2 regions of the Neobacillus sp. B24 genome follow, and region 1 is predicted to be linked to the other one. Evidence: riboswitches for the same ligand, from Rfam matches in the RefSeq annotation. Region 1 holds a riboswitch; the other holds the start of a gene.
The links. A riboswitch is a leader RNA that binds a small molecule or an ion and turns the genes downstream of it on or off. The one in region 1 is predicted to bind preQ1.
Positions count from the first base shown of each region.

Region 2: linked by a shared signal. The riboswitch ahead of queF (preQ(1) synthase) and the one ahead of ACZ43M_RS05535 (QueT transporter family protein) in region 1 are both predicted to bind preQ1.

Region 1 covers NZ_AP035777.1:1,115,236-1,123,096, reverse strand. Annotated here, with positions in the region: gene ACZ43M_RS05555 (copper homeostasis protein CutC) at 1-443, opposite strand, end outside; gene ACZ43M_RS05550 (VOC family protein) at 472-855, opposite strand; gene ACZ43M_RS05545 (VOC family protein) at 990-1,367, shown strand; gene ACZ43M_RS05540 (DUF4177 domain-containing protein) at 1,406-1,594, opposite strand; PreQ1 riboswitch class I at 1,719-1,763, shown strand; gene ACZ43M_RS05535 (QueT transporter family protein) at 1,800-2,330, shown strand; gene ACZ43M_RS05530 (DinB family protein) at 2,459-2,983, shown strand; gene ACZ43M_RS05525 (LysR family transcriptional regulator) at 3,076-3,954, opposite strand; gene ACZ43M_RS05520 (citrate synthase/methylcitrate synthase) at 4,068-5,156, shown strand; gene ACZ43M_RS05515 (hypothetical protein) at 5,254-5,631, opposite strand; partial or broken gene ACZ43M_RS05510 (VOC family protein) at 5,865-6,292, shown strand; gene ACZ43M_RS05505 (exonuclease domain-containing protein) at 6,347-6,955, opposite strand; gene ACZ43M_RS05500 (TetR/AcrR family transcriptional regulator) at 7,040-7,612, opposite strand; gene ACZ43M_RS05495 (MBL fold metallo-hydrolase) at 7,625-7,861, opposite strand, start outside.
Region 2 covers NZ_AP035777.1:3,311,851-3,319,711, forward strand. Annotated here, with positions in the region: gene ACZ43M_RS16190 (collagenase) at 15-908, shown strand; gene ACZ43M_RS16195 (cytidine deaminase) at 979-1,386, opposite strand; gene ACZ43M_RS16200 (queuosine precursor transporter) at 1,634-2,275, opposite strand; gene queF (preQ(1) synthase) at 2,388-2,888, opposite strand; PreQ1 riboswitch class I at 3,017-3,063, opposite strand; gene ACZ43M_RS16210 (endospore germination permease) at 3,251-4,336, shown strand; gene ACZ43M_RS16215 (spore germination protein) at 4,333-5,763, shown strand; gene ACZ43M_RS16220 (Ger(x)C family spore germination protein) at 5,765-6,928, shown strand; gene ACZ43M_RS16225 (aspartate/glutamate racemase family protein) at 7,036-7,728, opposite strand; gene ACZ43M_RS16230 (N-acetyltransferase family protein) at 7,752-7,861, opposite strand, start outside.

The DNA of each region.
Region 1 (7,861 bases):
GTCAACACCCGCTGAACCCCAAAATGTCCCTCAATTAGGGAACGATAGATCTCCAGAGTGTTTCCCTCATCAATCGCACGATGAAACGTGACCGATAGACCTCTGCTTTCCTCAAGAATCATTCCAAGCAGTTCACTATCCAGCGTGCCCATGTCCGTGATTGCACCGAATACAATTCCCGCAGCACCAAGGTCACGGATAATTCTAATATCCTCACGCATTGCTGCCCATTCTCCTATTCGATACGTAAAGGAATAACTATGTGGCCGAACCATTACCATTACTGGAATCCGTACACTCTCCACAACAGTTCTGATTATACCGTAACTTGGACTCAGCCCTCCCTCCCCAATGGCCGAAACGAGTTCAAGCCTGTCCGCCCCATGAGCTTCGGCGGTGCGGGCATCCTCATCATTGAGGACAATAATCTCAACTAAACTCATACACAGCACTCTCCTTCCATCCTATTTTTCAAGGTGCTACCAATTCGACCTTTATCCGATCAGGATCCTCAAAAAACACAGCATAATAATTCTCGCCGCCAGCATACGGGTGTTTGTCTGAATAGAGAATGCTCACGTCCTTCTCCTTTAACTTTTCTGTGATACCGTCAACCTGTTCTCTTGATTCCGCATGAAAGGCGACATGGTTTAACCCAACCCTCCGGCGGTGGTATGGTGGATCAAGGTAACGTTCCTCTGTTTGCACAAAAACGATATACGTATCCCCATACTTCCAACTGATACCGTAATCCCATTTTTGGTATTGTTGATAACCCAGTTCTGTCAAAAACCATCCCCAAAAGTCGATGGTCCTCTTTAAATTGGAAACATATATTTCAAGATGATGCAGCACGAGCAGGTCCCCTCCCTCATACTAACAATGTAGCATGAACAATGCAGTTTTAAAAATCGGACTATCTAGATTATTTTTTTAAAATTGCTATAATTATCCAAATGGATGATTTATGATGAGTGGGGGTAGGAGGAATGTTTATGACAAATATTCAAAAGGTTGGACAAATTGGGGTACCGGTAAAAAATATAGAAAGAGCCGTTGTATTTTACAAAGAAAAGCTGGAACTGCCGCTGTTGTTTAATACTGATACAATGGCCTTCTTCGAATGTAACGGCTTGCGTCTTCTGCTGAGCCTTCCAGAAAAGGAGCAGTTTGCGCATCCAAGCTCTGTGGTTTATTTTCAAGTCCCAGATATTAAGCTCAGTTATAAAGAGTTGTTGGAAAAGGGCGTTGAATTCGTTGATGAACCGCACGTGGTTGCAAAGATGGGACAAAGTGAGACATGGATGACATTTTTTAAAGACAGCGAAGACAATATTCATGCATTAATCAGTGAAATCCATAATTAAAGGAAGGTGAGGCTGATTCTTCAGCTTCACCTTCTTTTTCAATCTATTCTTCTTTCAAAAATAGCTTCATAGTAAGCCGCCGACCCGTAAGCACCTACCCCCGGAGCAAAAATTTGCACCAGCCGCCATCCTTTCCTAGCATTTTGATGAATGATATCTTGATAGCTTTCTTTCGGTTTTCCGCTTAACTTGCTTAATTCTATTTTTTCAAATTTGTATTCAAACATGGTTCCGCCCCCTTTATTTTTTCTATGTTATACGTTTTTATAAACAAGGAGTTTCATTATTTTTCAAAAAAGTGGAATTGACCAAGCCATTGGTTTATATTAATATATTAGTTTGGAAGTATAAAACTGAGTGGTTCGAGAACCTCCCACTATAAAAAACTAAGGAGAAGTGAATATGGAAAACCCAACAAAGTCACTGGCACAAATGGGTGCTGGAAACGGAGCAGCTGCCTCCGGTCAGTCGGGCAGCAGAGTAAAGGAAATTGTTGTAAACGGAATCGTGGCAGCCTTGTATATCGTGGTTTCAGCATTAATTCAGCCATTCGGTTTTACACAGGTACAGTTCCGGGTTTCGGAAATGTTCAACCACCTCATCGTTTTCAACAAAAAGTATTTATATGGAATTATTTTAGGGGTATTTTTAACGAATTTATTTTTCTCGCCAATGAAGGCCTATGACCTCATCTTCGGTGTCGGCCAGTCGTTAATTGCCTTGTTCATTACAATCATGTGCGCCAAGTTTATCAAAGGTCTCTGGGCACGAATGATTGTGAACACAGTCGTATTTACATTTACGATGTTCCTGATTGCGCTTGAGTTACATTTGGCATTTGATCTGCCATTCATGTTTACATGGTTAACAACTGCTGCAGGTGAATTCGTGGTCATGGCTGTCGGTATGCCAGTAATGTATTTCGTAAACAAGCGTGTTCGTTTTGATAGGATGTTTAAATAGTATTCAAAAGCTGTTGCTTGGGTAGTTGAACCGGGCAGCAGCTTTTTTATTGGTATTTTACGGAAATTGATAATAAAATAAGGATAGTGTTTATGGAAAAATAAATGATTGGAAGGGAGTTTTTAAGCGTGGTTCAGCGTCCAAATAACAATGAGTTTCCCGACTATTACGTACCATATGTTGGATTAGTTCCAGAAGGGGATATTTTATCGATTCTAAAAGAAAACCTAGAAAATGTGATTTCGTTGTTCGAAGGGATTTCAGTAGAAGATGAACATTTTCGCTACGAACCTGGTAAATGGAGCATAAAAGAAGTTCTTTGCCATATGGCCGATACTGAGAGAATTATGAGCTACAGGCTGCTTCGGGTCGGCCGAGGAGACAAGACTCCACTGGCAGGATTTGATGAAAATGATTATATTGCGGGTGCGCAAATGAGTGACTTGCCATTGAAAAACGTCCTTGCAGATTTTCTAGCAGTGCGCAAGGCAACCATCACTTTAATAGAAAACATGCCAGAGGAAGCATGGACAAACGTCGGGAACGCCAATAATCTCGCGGTCACCACCCGGGCCATCGCCTACATCATCGCGGGTCACGAAATTCACCACCGAAATATCGTAACCGAAAGATACCTAACAAAATTGAAGTAACAGGCTTTACTGTCAGGCACCACCGACGAATGTCCACCCTACACGGACATTTGTCCACGGATGGTGCCTGACACCATTTTTTGACACCATTATTAAATTCGATAGTTTGAGATAAACTCCAGGAATTCTTTTTGTTTGGTGTGCTCGTATTTCATGATGGCGTAGGTGTTGGCTTCAGGTAAATGGATTGTCTGACAATCTACTTCTAAGAGCCTTCCTTCTAACAACTCCCTTCTGACTGTAGATGTTGGCAGAAAGGAGACCCCCAATCCTTCGACAATGAATCTTTTCGTAATATGAACTTGGGATACTTTCATCATTTTCACACTTGGGTATTTATTTTTTACCGCGTGACAAAGGCCATCCCAGTAACCTGGATGATTGTGTGTCAATAGATAGTTAGAAGTTAGCACCTCTTCTTCATCCAAGGGTGGTGCCGATTCAGAATCCCGTCCGTCATGCGGAGCAACCAGGATTACCCGGTCATTATATAAGAGATTGCTAATTAATTCAGGGTGCCGACTGTTGAGACAAGACAGTCCAATATCCACTTCCTCTTTTAAAACCGCTTGTTCAATACCTTCTGATTCTATAATCTTTACCGAAATCTCCACTTCTGGATGCTTGTTCGTGTAACTTTTTAACACATACGGGAGAATCGTATCCGCAATCAAGGGTGAGATCGCGATAGAAAACTTCGTTGAATACCCTTGGCTGAAGGACTGAATGTCCTCGAGCCCGCCTTGATAAACCTGTATCAGTTTTTTGGCGTGAACCAGATATCTTCTCCCCGCTTCTGTCAATTTCACTCTTTTTCCGTCCCGCTCAAACAATTGAATCCCAAGCTCTTGTTCCAATTGTTTAATATGAACGGTGACAGATGGCTGCGAAATATATAGGATTTCGGCCGTCCTGCGAAAATTCCCGTATTCAGCAGCAGTGATAAATGTAGTAAGCCATTGGAATTCCATACTCTACTCTCCTCCTTATTAAAAATAGTAATCAATGAATTTAAAATTATTTAATTTTTTTAATTACATTCATTCTATAGACTATTAGTAAATAAGGAAAGGGGAGATTTTTTATGATTCAAAAGGGGTTAAAAGGAGTCGTCGCTGCTGAAACGTTAATCAGCCATATCGATGGTGAAAAGGGGCAGCTTATTTATCGCGGATATGAGATAGGGAGCCTCACTAAACGTTACTCCTTTGAGGAAGTTGCTTATCTTCTTTGGCATGGTTATTTACCAGATGAAGTTCAGTTAAGGTCTCTGAAACAGGAGTTAGTAAGTTATCGTAAGTTACCGGAATATATGAAAAAAATAATCGACCTCCTTCCTCTGAGGACGGATCTGATGAGTGTGATGAGAACAGTCATTTCCGCTGAGGCCGGAAATACTAAATATGACTGGAAGCCGACCATTACACAGGCAATTCGAATGACAGCCCTCGCTCCAACAATCATCGCTTATCGCAAAAGGCAATTGGAAGGAAAAGAGTTTGTCCCCCCTCAGGATGAATTGGACCATGTCGCCAATTACCTTTATATGCTTAACGGGACAATGCCTTTGGCAGCACACGTGAAAGCACTCGAAACCTATATGATCCTCACCCTCGAACACGGCATGAACGCCTCTACCTTTTCCGCAAGGGTGACATCATCGACTGAATCGGATTTGGTATCTGCTGTGACATCGGCAATCGGAACGATGAAAGGGCCGCTTCATGGTGGTGCTCCTTCGGGAGTCATCGAGCTGTTGGATGAGGTTGCTGCAGTTGGGGATGCTGAAAAAGTGATGCGCAATAAATTGTTGAAAGGCGAGCGATTAATGGGGTTTGGACATCGGGTTTATAAAACGCATGACCCGCGTGCCATTGCCTTAAAGGAGAAATTACTTGATTTGGTTGGACAGGATGAATGGCTTGACCTTGCAATCGCTGCAGAAGAAACAGCAGTCAGAGTGTTGGAGGAACTAAAACCAGGCCGGTCGCTTTATACAAATGTAGAATTTTATGCTGCAGCCATCATGAAATCCATCAACATGCAAGCAGACCTATTCACACCAACGTTCACCGCCAGCAGGATTGTCGGCTGGACAGCCCACATCTTGGAGCAAGCCGAAAACAACACCATCTACCGGCCGCAATCGAAGTACATTGGAACCTTTAAATAAGTAATTTCAATCAATGGTATCAGGCACCACCCGTGGACATTTGTCCTCCCCGGGCGGATAGTTATAAATTCTCCAATAGTATGGAAAAGGCAAAGGATTATACCTTTGCCTTTTTGTCGTTGTCTTTTGAGTTTCGGAAGCTTTTTATTCCAATGATTTGAGGGATTAGGTTAAGGATGCTTACTAGTATTAAGAGCTGTTGTGATGTAAGAGGTTTGAAATACCAGCCCCATTTTTCGCTCACTGCCATTGACGTATTGAGGTAATAGGAAATGGCAAAGGAAAGCAGATTTCCGAGAACGAGAACTGGAAGTGCCGCAGAAAATCTGGTTGTGTAACCCAATATCAGACTCATACCGACCATGATCCCATAACCTAACATGGACCCCTTAGAAAAATCAAGATACATGGCGAAAAAAACGTAAGGGAAACTTAATAGGCAAATCAGCAGCAGGGTAATAACTGTTTTTTTCATTATTGTCCTTCCCACCTTTGGAGGATAGTATCACCATCTTATTTAGTGTAATTTTACACCATATTACCCGCTTTTACAACTTTTCCATGATGTTTATTTCATTTATATTTAGTAAATACATTGCGAACATAAGTTCTCTGTCTTATAATGTAAATATTAGTTAATACTGTCACCTGTGTGGATTTCTTTTTTAAAAAATTAACTAATAAAATTTTTTCGAGGAGCGAATGTTTATGACAGTACGATTAATACCTTATTTAGTGATGGATGGAAATGCACGGGAAGCCATTCAATTCTACGAGAGAGCTTTAGAAGCTCAAGTTTTGTTTCAACAATCTTTTGGAGAAATGCCAGAGAATCCTGATTTCCCGCTTCCTGCTGAAGCGAAGGATCGTGTAAGTATGCTACTATTAAAGTGGGTGATTCTGAAATTATGTTTTCTGATACATTCCCGGGACAGCCACATCAAACCGGCACACAAGTAACGATATGTATCTCTACAGACGATGCAGAAAAGGCGAAGAAAATGTTCGATGGACTCTCAGACGGAGGAAAAGTAGAAATGCCGCTGCAGGAAACCTTCTTTAGCCCAGCCTATGGTAGTGTTACGGACAAATTTGGGGTCACATTCCAAGTGTTTACTGAGGGAGCACACCAATAAATAGATACGCAAAAAAGCTCTGAATGCATCCTGTGTGCATCAGAGCTTTTTTAGTTAACCCATTCTCGTTCTGGAAGTGGCAGGCTGGTACTTCCGCATCGGCCCGTTTTCCAGGACTTCGTGAAGATACAGATTTCCCTTTGGACTAACCCTTTTCATCAATTCCATCAGGTATGTAATATCATCCATCGCTCTATGTGTTTGATAGTTTGTAATCTCATGCGCTTGCAAAAGCGTGAGCAGCTTGCCATTTGGAAAGCCATACTGTTTCCAAGGGACATTTCTCATCGTGCAATACCATTTTAGGTCGTTGACTTCCGGGTACATGTGAAAAAGAAAGCTGCGGTCAAAGGATGCATTATGTGCGAAAACAGCCTCTGCCCGGTGAAAATAAGTCTTAATTTTTCCATCGAGAAAACTTTTCCCTCTTACATCATCAAAGGGAATGCCGTGAACGCGGAACGCTTGATTATAATTCCTTCGCGCCGTAGTAGAAAGTGGTTCTCGCAGAAAGGATTCTTCTTCGAGGATATCCAGTATTTCGCCAGTATCAGACCGGTAGGAAAAAAGCTTCACTGCCAGTTCAATGACTTCATCCTTGGTTGGACCTAATCCGGTAGTCTCCGTGTCGAGCAGCAACCCGTAGTTTTCCTGTTTCCGCATAACAATCATCCTTTAAATTGAAAAATTTCCTTCATTATATCAAATTTATCCTTTAATATCTCTGGAAAAAAATCCGCAAGGGGCTCATTCTCCCTTACGGATTCCTTCGATAAACGCTTTAATAATAATCTCCAGGCTCTCATCTAGATCTAATGCCATTTTGAACCCGCCTCTTTGCTCCAGGGAGGAAAAACCGTGCAAAATACTGCGCAAGCCCCGGACAGCATGCAAGGCGATATCGCCCTCCAAATTATACGTCTGAAGCACTCGGACTAATAGTTCAACAATCTTACCCCCAGCCTGATGTGCTACAACATCCTTCGGGTCAGGTGCTGCCAGGGTCGCTTCATATATCCCGGGATACTTTCGGGAAAATACCACATAAGCACGGCTTATTGAAAGGATTGCCTCAGTACCTGACACACCCACTGCCGCCTGCATCATTTCCTCATACAGTTTATTCAGGCCATAAATGGCAAGGTTTTTTCGTAAACCAGACAGTCCATCAAAATGATTATATAAGGAAGGCGGGCGAATATTTAGCCTTTTTGCCAAATTCGCGAGCGTAACCTCCTGCAGTCCTTGTTCGTTGGCCAGTTCCCCTGCCGCTTCGAGTATCGTTGCTAAATCGAGTGCAAATTTTGGTCTTGGTGACATGCTAATGCTCCTTTATTTCAATTTACCTTCAAAAGTCTGAACAGCTTTTGCCATTAAATTTAGTGGATTATCAATGAGTTCCCCATGTCCAACTGCCAGCAAACTCGGCTGTAAATCCACCAACTTTTTGGCGCTTCTTAATGCGGTTTTTTTACTCCACGTGGCTAATGCCGGGAATGGAAAAAACAACTTCATATCTCCGGAAACAGCAATTCCTCCGCGTGTTTGAAACGCATCTCCGGCAATAAT
Region 2 (7,861 bases), 2.2 Mb from region 1:
AGGTAGTTGGAGAAATGAAGAAACTGTTTAAATCATTTTTTGTTGTTTTATTTATTATTTTCTTATTACTAGCAATAGGAATAAGTGTATTTATAAATAAGACACTTGAAAAAGCAACAAATGCGGATATTCCTTTTTTTTCATCTATCAAAATGGCACTAACCCAAAATTTTGAAGGAAAGACTGAGAAAAATTTAAAGGAAAACAGATTGAAAGAAAAATATAAAAATATTACCATTTATTATCCAGATGAGTTTTCAGAACTTATGCCGATTACAAAAGAAACAATCGATTGGGCCATAGCTAAAAATGCAGAGGTGTTTGGAACAAGTAAACTAAAAACAGTTGATTTGATCGTATTTAAAGATAAGGAAGAAATGGAGCAGATTTCTGACCTTGAGGATGTTTCAGGATTTTATTCGGATTTTGATAAATTAGTTGGGATTACCTATTTTGATAATGAGTATAAAGAGTTAATCTTAGAAAAAAAAGAAACACCTCTTTATTTCTTCCAAAAATCTATCCTACACGAGTATACTCACTATATTTTCCAACGATTGATTGACAATTCGAAAGGCGGTTCTGCTGCTTATCCATTATGGTTTCAAGAAGGAATCGCTGAATACATAGGTAACGATAAAACGATTGTAGAATTCTCCCATTTCAAAGCTGTACCGTTGGGTCAATTGAAGGGTGGAGACCAATGGCAAGCTGCAAGATTGCAGGAAGACACAAATGTATATAAACAAAGTTATTTTGCTATTAAGTATTTGATTGAACATTATGGGGAAGGAATCCTTAGAGAAATAATTAAGTCAACAAATAAAACAGGCGACTTCGAAGGAAGTTTTATAAAAGCAACAGGAATACAAACTCTCGATTTGGAAAAGTACTCCTTAAACCGTTAAGTTTATGAAAATAAAAGATGGTCAACCCGTTAAATGGGCTGACCATTATTTATGTATACTGAATTCGCTATTACATATCCAAATTAGTAAAAGCATAAGGTAATAACTGCCTTAGCGTTAGTTCTAGGATTTCTCTTTTCTCGTTTGTTAAATAAACCGGCATTTCAGGCGAACAAAATTCTGCCATAACCTGTCTGCATATACCGCAGGGGGGCAAATAATCTGCCGTATTTCCTGCGATAGCAATCGCCTGGAAATCCCCTTTTTTGTAGCCATTCGTCACTGCCGTGAAAATGGCTGTTCGCTCCGCGCAATTTGTTGCTCCAAAGGTAACATTCTCTACGTTTACTCCATTAATGACAGTGCCATCTTTTAATAATAGTGCTGCTCCAACCGGGAAATGGGAGTAAGGAATATAGGCGTTGTCCTTCACCCTGATTGCGCTTTCAACTAATTGCTTTTTATCCATAGGATTCATCCCTTTCAAAGAAGAATGAACTGTAATAGTTCCCTTACCGCAACGATCAATTGGGCAGGAATTCTATTACTATATTTATTTGAAATTTTACAATAACAATGAAATGTTTGTTCATTTTGGTGTTTTTCTGTTGATAGGGCTAGTTTATTCATATATCTCATGCTTTATTTCTATTTCAGCAAGTAATTTTCAAAAAAAAGACCAACGGATTTCTTATCCATCGGCCATTTTAAAATAAAGCTAATAGTTATCTCGTTACTGTATTTTTAGAAACATTGGAGTCAGAGTCCATCCTTCTTGCGAGATTAACAAGGAAATAAACGATTGGAGTCGTTAAAATCGCTGCTAAAAATTTGAAAATGTACTGGGTAATGATTAAGGACCCCAAAATAGCGATTGGCATCGTTCCATAAAAAGCAATCGTGATAAAGATCGTGGTATCGATTAATTGACTCAGCATGGTGGACGCGTTATTACGAAGCCAAAGCTTTTTCTCCCCATGCTTGCTCTTCAATTTATTAAACACAAACACATCGAGATTTTGGCTGACTGTGTAGGAAATGAGACTTGCCAGAATGACCCGGAAGCTTCCATTTAAGATGGTTTCAAATGAAGCTTGGTCTTTAAACACTGGTGCCGACGGCAAATGCACGGTAATCGCAATAAAGATAAGAGCGAAAATTTGTGTTACTAACCCCGCCTGCACGGTTCTTTTCCCCTCTTTTTTTCCATAAACCTCCACGATCACGTTGATGAGGGGGTAGGTAAAAATATATACAATGACTGCTGCTGGCAGCATAATGTTGTCACCAATGCTAAATAACTTAACGGCCACGATATTGGCCAAAATTAATAATCCTACAAAAATACCATTTAAATAAAAAATCATTTCTTTACTCCTACCTTTGCTAATCAGAATTTCATATCTCAGCTTCGCGCGCATAAATTCAACTACACCTCTGTCTTCGTCCTAACGGACTCGCCAATCGGTGAGTTTCCATTTACCTGTTGTCAATTTTTTCAGGATACAGATCATGATTCATCAAGCGGAAATTGGCCATTTCTTCATACTTGGTTCCCGGTTTTCCGTAATTGCACCACGGATCAATGGATATTCCGCCACGTGGTGTAAATTTGCCCCAAACCTCAATATACCTAGGATCTAGCAGCTTGATTAAATCATTCATGATGATATTGACGCAGTCTTCATGAAAGTCCCCGTGATTCCGGAAGCTGAATAAATATAATTTCAGTGATTTGCTTTCGACGATTTTCTTGTCAGGAATATAGGAGATATACATCGTTGCAAAATCTGGCTGCCCGGTCAGTGGGCATAGGCTAGTAAACTCCGGACAATTAAACTTCACGAAGTAATCGCGGTCCGGATGAAGATTATCGACGGACTCCAATACTTCCGGTGCATATTCAAAAACATACTTTGTTCCTTGATTCCCGAGTAGGGTTAAATCCTTTAAACCTTCTTCATGACTTCTTCCAGACATAAAAAAACCTCCTGTTAAATGGTGGGTTCCACACTTTCACAAGAGAGTTTCACGCTTCCGTTCTATTACAAACTAACAAGGATAAAAACATAAAAAGCCACATCCTTATGGACATGGCCTATTGTCATGAATCCATAGTTTTTTATAGAGGGTATCAGCTATGAACCTCTCCCGTTCAAGACGGGTATTCTTTTCTCTAATAACATTACTATAATGAAGACCTTCCCATTCGTCAAATTAAAAAATTATTCTGAACATCGGAAATGTTGCTTAATAAAAGTTTATCTCGTTTCCATTCCATGCATAATTTGGAAACACAAACTAAACCTAACCATGATAGGAAATTATTTGGTGGTGTTTTCATGCTTTTTTCTCGAACTCAATTCTTTTTTGTTCTCATCCTATTTATTGGTATCTCTAATCATGTGCTCATCATTCCTCATTTGCTGGCAAATGGAAAGCGGGATGCATGGATATGCGCATTAGTTGCCTATGTGATTTTACTCATTTGGGGGTTGGTCCTTTATTTGATCATGAAGAATAACCAACAGCGACTGTGTCTTTTTGACTGGATCAAAGCACGAACAAGTGGTGGCATTTCTTATGGTTTCATCAGCATCCTTGCGGTTTATGTATTCACTATAAGTGCCATTTCGTTTTATGACTTGATTCAATCTGTTCATATTTATTTCCTGCCGCAAACGCCAGCCTTTGTAGTGATGCTGCCTTTTCTGTTGATAAGTGCTTGGTCGGCCTATAGCGGCCTAAAATCGATAGTCTATGTTTCAGCGGTTTTATTACCTTTTGTTTGGCTGCTTGGGATTTTCGTCGCTTTATTTACCCTACCGGCAAAGGATTATTCCTACCTATTCCCTGTCTTTAGTAATGGCTTTCACCCCATTGTCAAAGGGACGATTGTCATTCTTGGGGGAAGCGCTGATTTGCTTGTGCTGTTGCTTCTGCAGCACCATTTAAAACAATCGTTTACATTGGCCAACCTTTTCCTTCTCATTACGATTCTGGTTGGTTTGATTCTTGGACCCACGATGGGTTCTTTGTCCTCCTTTGGTCCAGTAGTTGCGGCCGATATGCGGTTCCCGGCCTTTGAACAATGGCGTCTTATCAAGTTGGGATCCTATATTTCCCATGTTGACTTTTTGGCCGTGTTTCAATTATTAAGCGGCGAGATTATCCGCATTTCATTGGGCTTCTACCTACTTGCCAACATGCTGAAAGCTGAAACACCTGCTTCTAAAAAAAAGTACGTGTTTGTTCTTATTTCAATTTTGTTAGGAATATTGATCTTCGTTCCGCTAAGTGACATATGGGTGCAAACAATGGTCGGTAAATTCTTTTATCCGGTTGCTCTCTTATTTGCCGTGTTGATTTCGTTGGCCTTATTAATTATTAGTTATCTGCCAATGAAGAAAGGAACCCAAAACATATGAACTTGAAACGATTCGATCATGCTTTAGAAAAAGGAGCATTGTCCTGCGAGGAGTTGAAAAGTTTTTTTCATCATTATGCGGATATTACATTTATCCCCATTGAAGAAGATGAGAAACTTCAAGCTTTTTATTGCAAAGGAATGCTTGACTCCACACAGTTAAATGAATATTTTAACCGGATTCTTCTAAGCATCGGCAGTGTAGAGCCACGAAAGGATTTTGACGTGCTGCCCCCTGTCCAGCACATAATAAGCATGAAGGAAATGATCAACTTTGTGTTTTCAGGTTACCTGATTGTGTTTCGGGAAGGGACTCCGTTTTTTCATGTGTTTGATATTAGCAATGTGCCCCAACGGAAACCGCAGGAATCGACGACAGAGGTTTCCATTAAAGGACCGAAGGATAGTTTTACTGAAGAAATGAATGTCAACATTTCGTTGATTCGCAAAAGAATGAAGTCGGAACAGCTTTATTGCGAGTCCTTTACCGTTGGTTCACTAAGTAAAACAGACGTTTCCCTGCTTTATTTAGATGATAAAGCCAATAAAGACATCATTGCGGAAGTCAGAAAGCGGCTTGCTGACCTTCAAGGTGAAAGTATTGTCAGCAGTGGTCAATTGGAACAATGGCTTTCGGATCGGTCCTTTTCTTTGTTTCCTTTATTCGATTATGTCACGCGTCCCGATTATGTCATCGAGAGCATGCTGCGCGGAAGGTTTATTTTAATCGTAAATGGCTCCCCCTCCGTACTAATTGGACCAATCAATTTTTTTGAGCTTCTTAAATCGCCTGAGGATGTCCATTTTCCTTACTATCTAGTTCTGTTTGGGCGGGTTATTCGGATTATCGGTTTTATTGTCGCCGTTTTCCTGCCGGGTTTTTGGGTGTCGCTGGCTTCTGTCAATATTGATCAATTGCCGTTCGCCCTGTTGGCCACTGTCGTTGTTTCGCGTGAAGGCTTGCCCTTACCCATCGGCCTTGAAGCGATTTTTATTCTTGCTTTGTTTGAATTGTTAAGAGAAGCGGGAGTTCGAATGCCAACTGTTCTTGGCCAAACGGTTTCGATTGTCGGAGGTATCATTATCGGGGACGCCGCCATTCGAGCGGGACTCGCCTCCCCTACAATGATTGTCATCATTGCGTTATCAGCGGTCGCAAGCTACACGCTAGTGAATCAATCATTAGTTGGAGTTGTAAGCATCCTCCGGCTTTTCACCTTACTACTATCGATTTTTTTAGGAATCTATGGACTATTTATTGGCTTTCTAAGCATTCTAATTTATTTATCTACATTGGAGTCATTTAAAATAGCCTATCTCGAACCCATTGCTTCGTTATCATTCAAAGAATTTTTAGCAGCATTGTTAGTAAACCCGTTTGATCGAAAAAAATTTGGCATTTCATTTTTGCAGAAGCGGAGAAAGTAGTATGAAGCGAAGTTTACTGATGGCTTTTTCTATCATTCTTGTTCTATTTCTTGTCACTGGCTGTGGCCATGACATCGGGGAAATTGAAAATCAAAACTTTGCCACCGCGGTCGGAGTTGACTTTCGCGATGGGAAATACCATGTGTATATTCAAATGCTGGGATTGACCTCTGTTGCTAAGAGGGAAGGCGGTACCCCAGTGCCGCCTACAGTTTATGTTTCCGAGACAAGCGGGGCAACGTTTATCGATGCCTTCTTTAAAGCCTATTATACAGCACAAGAACGGTTTCTGTGGGCACATGTCACATCCATTGTTCTGAGTGAAGCTGCCCTGAAAAAAGGAATGGGCAGTATCTTTGATGGCTTAACACGCTATTATGAATTTCGGCCGTCTCCTTGGATTTTTGGAACAAAGGACTCCATGGTTGATATTCTCTCTACAGGTGGATTTTTTAATCAAAATTCGTTGAATACGATTCTGCATAGTCCGGAAAGTACGTATGAACAAAGCTCCACGATTCATCCGGTCAAGTTAAATCAATTTGCACGGGAGTTTTTTGAACCAGGACTGACCACCTACATTCCCTCGCTTACTATCAATGACAAGCAATGGAAGAAAAACAAAAAAAATGAGGCGAAAATAACCATTAATGGAGCATTTTTTATTGAAAACCATAAGTACAAAGGGTATTTTCCGTATGAGAAATTAAAGGGTCTGCGCTGGTTGGTTCCGGAAACCGTGCGAGCTTCCCTACTACTGCCAAACAAAAAAGATCCCGAATTTATAGCGGTGCTTGAGGACCAAGTCGTAAGAATTCACCCAGAAAAACAAAACGGCCGCTTTCGCTTTATCATCACTTACTCTGCCAATGGGATTGTCAGTAATCGCATGAAAAACAACATCATCAATGTCGATGATATGGAGGACTTCGTAAAAAAAGGAGTCATGACCGAGATACGGCAACTATACCAACTAGGCTTAAAACATAAGATTGATTTTCTAAACCTAGAGCACCAGCTATACAGAAAACACAATGCTGAATGGAAAAAACTAAAAAATCAGGAAACCTTACTCCGCGAAGACAGCATAAAATCAATTCAAGCACACATCACCATGGAGCACTCAGGATCCTTTAAAAATCGAAAAATCACCATTAAGGACTAATTTATGAGGGACCATGGGGGACCATGGGGGACCATGGGGACGGTTCTCCTGGCGACTTAATGGAACTTTGGCCCGAAATCTTAAAGACTTCGGGCCCATTCTAAATCTTATTTTTCCAAAGCTTGGTTAACAGATTCAACAGCATGAATGACAGTGGTATCAAATAATGGAACTTCACAATCTTCTGTTTTCACTAGTAGTCCAATCTCTGTACAGCCTAATATAATCCCTTGTGCTCCCCTCGCTGCCAAATTTTCAATGACCTTTTTATAAAATTCTTTTGAAGTTTGATTAATTGTGCCAAGGCACAGCTCCTCATAAATCACCCTGTTTATTTGTTCGATTTCCTCTATATCTGGTAGTAATACCTGTATTCCTGTTGCCTCAATTCTCGATGTGTAAATGTCTTCTAGCATTGTATATTTCGTGCCCAGTAACCCCACTCTACTTAGTTTTGAATGTTGAATTTGTTTCACGGTTGCATCTGCGATATGAAGAATCGGAATTGTTACTTTTTCACGTATATCATCCATGACCTTGTGCATGGTGTTGGTGCAAATGACGATCATATCTGCCCCTGCTTGTTCCAATGACAATGATGCTTCTGCAAGGGCCTGCCCCGCGCGGTCCCACTCCCCCATAGCCTGAAGACGCTCGATTTCGTCAAAATCAAAGCTATATAATATACACTTTGCCGAATGTAATCCGCCCAATTGCCGTTTAACTTCCTCATTGATGATTCGGTAATATTCTATCGAAGACTCCCAGCTCATTCCGCCTATTAAACCAATTGTTTTCACATCGATCCCCCCCATAAAGCTTTTTATCCCTTAAATCTGCCCATCATATATGTACTATAGTAGTTTCCGTCCGAAAGAATTCGATCATTTTTAATCGTCCCTTCGAATTCAAAACCGAGTTTTTTATACAGTT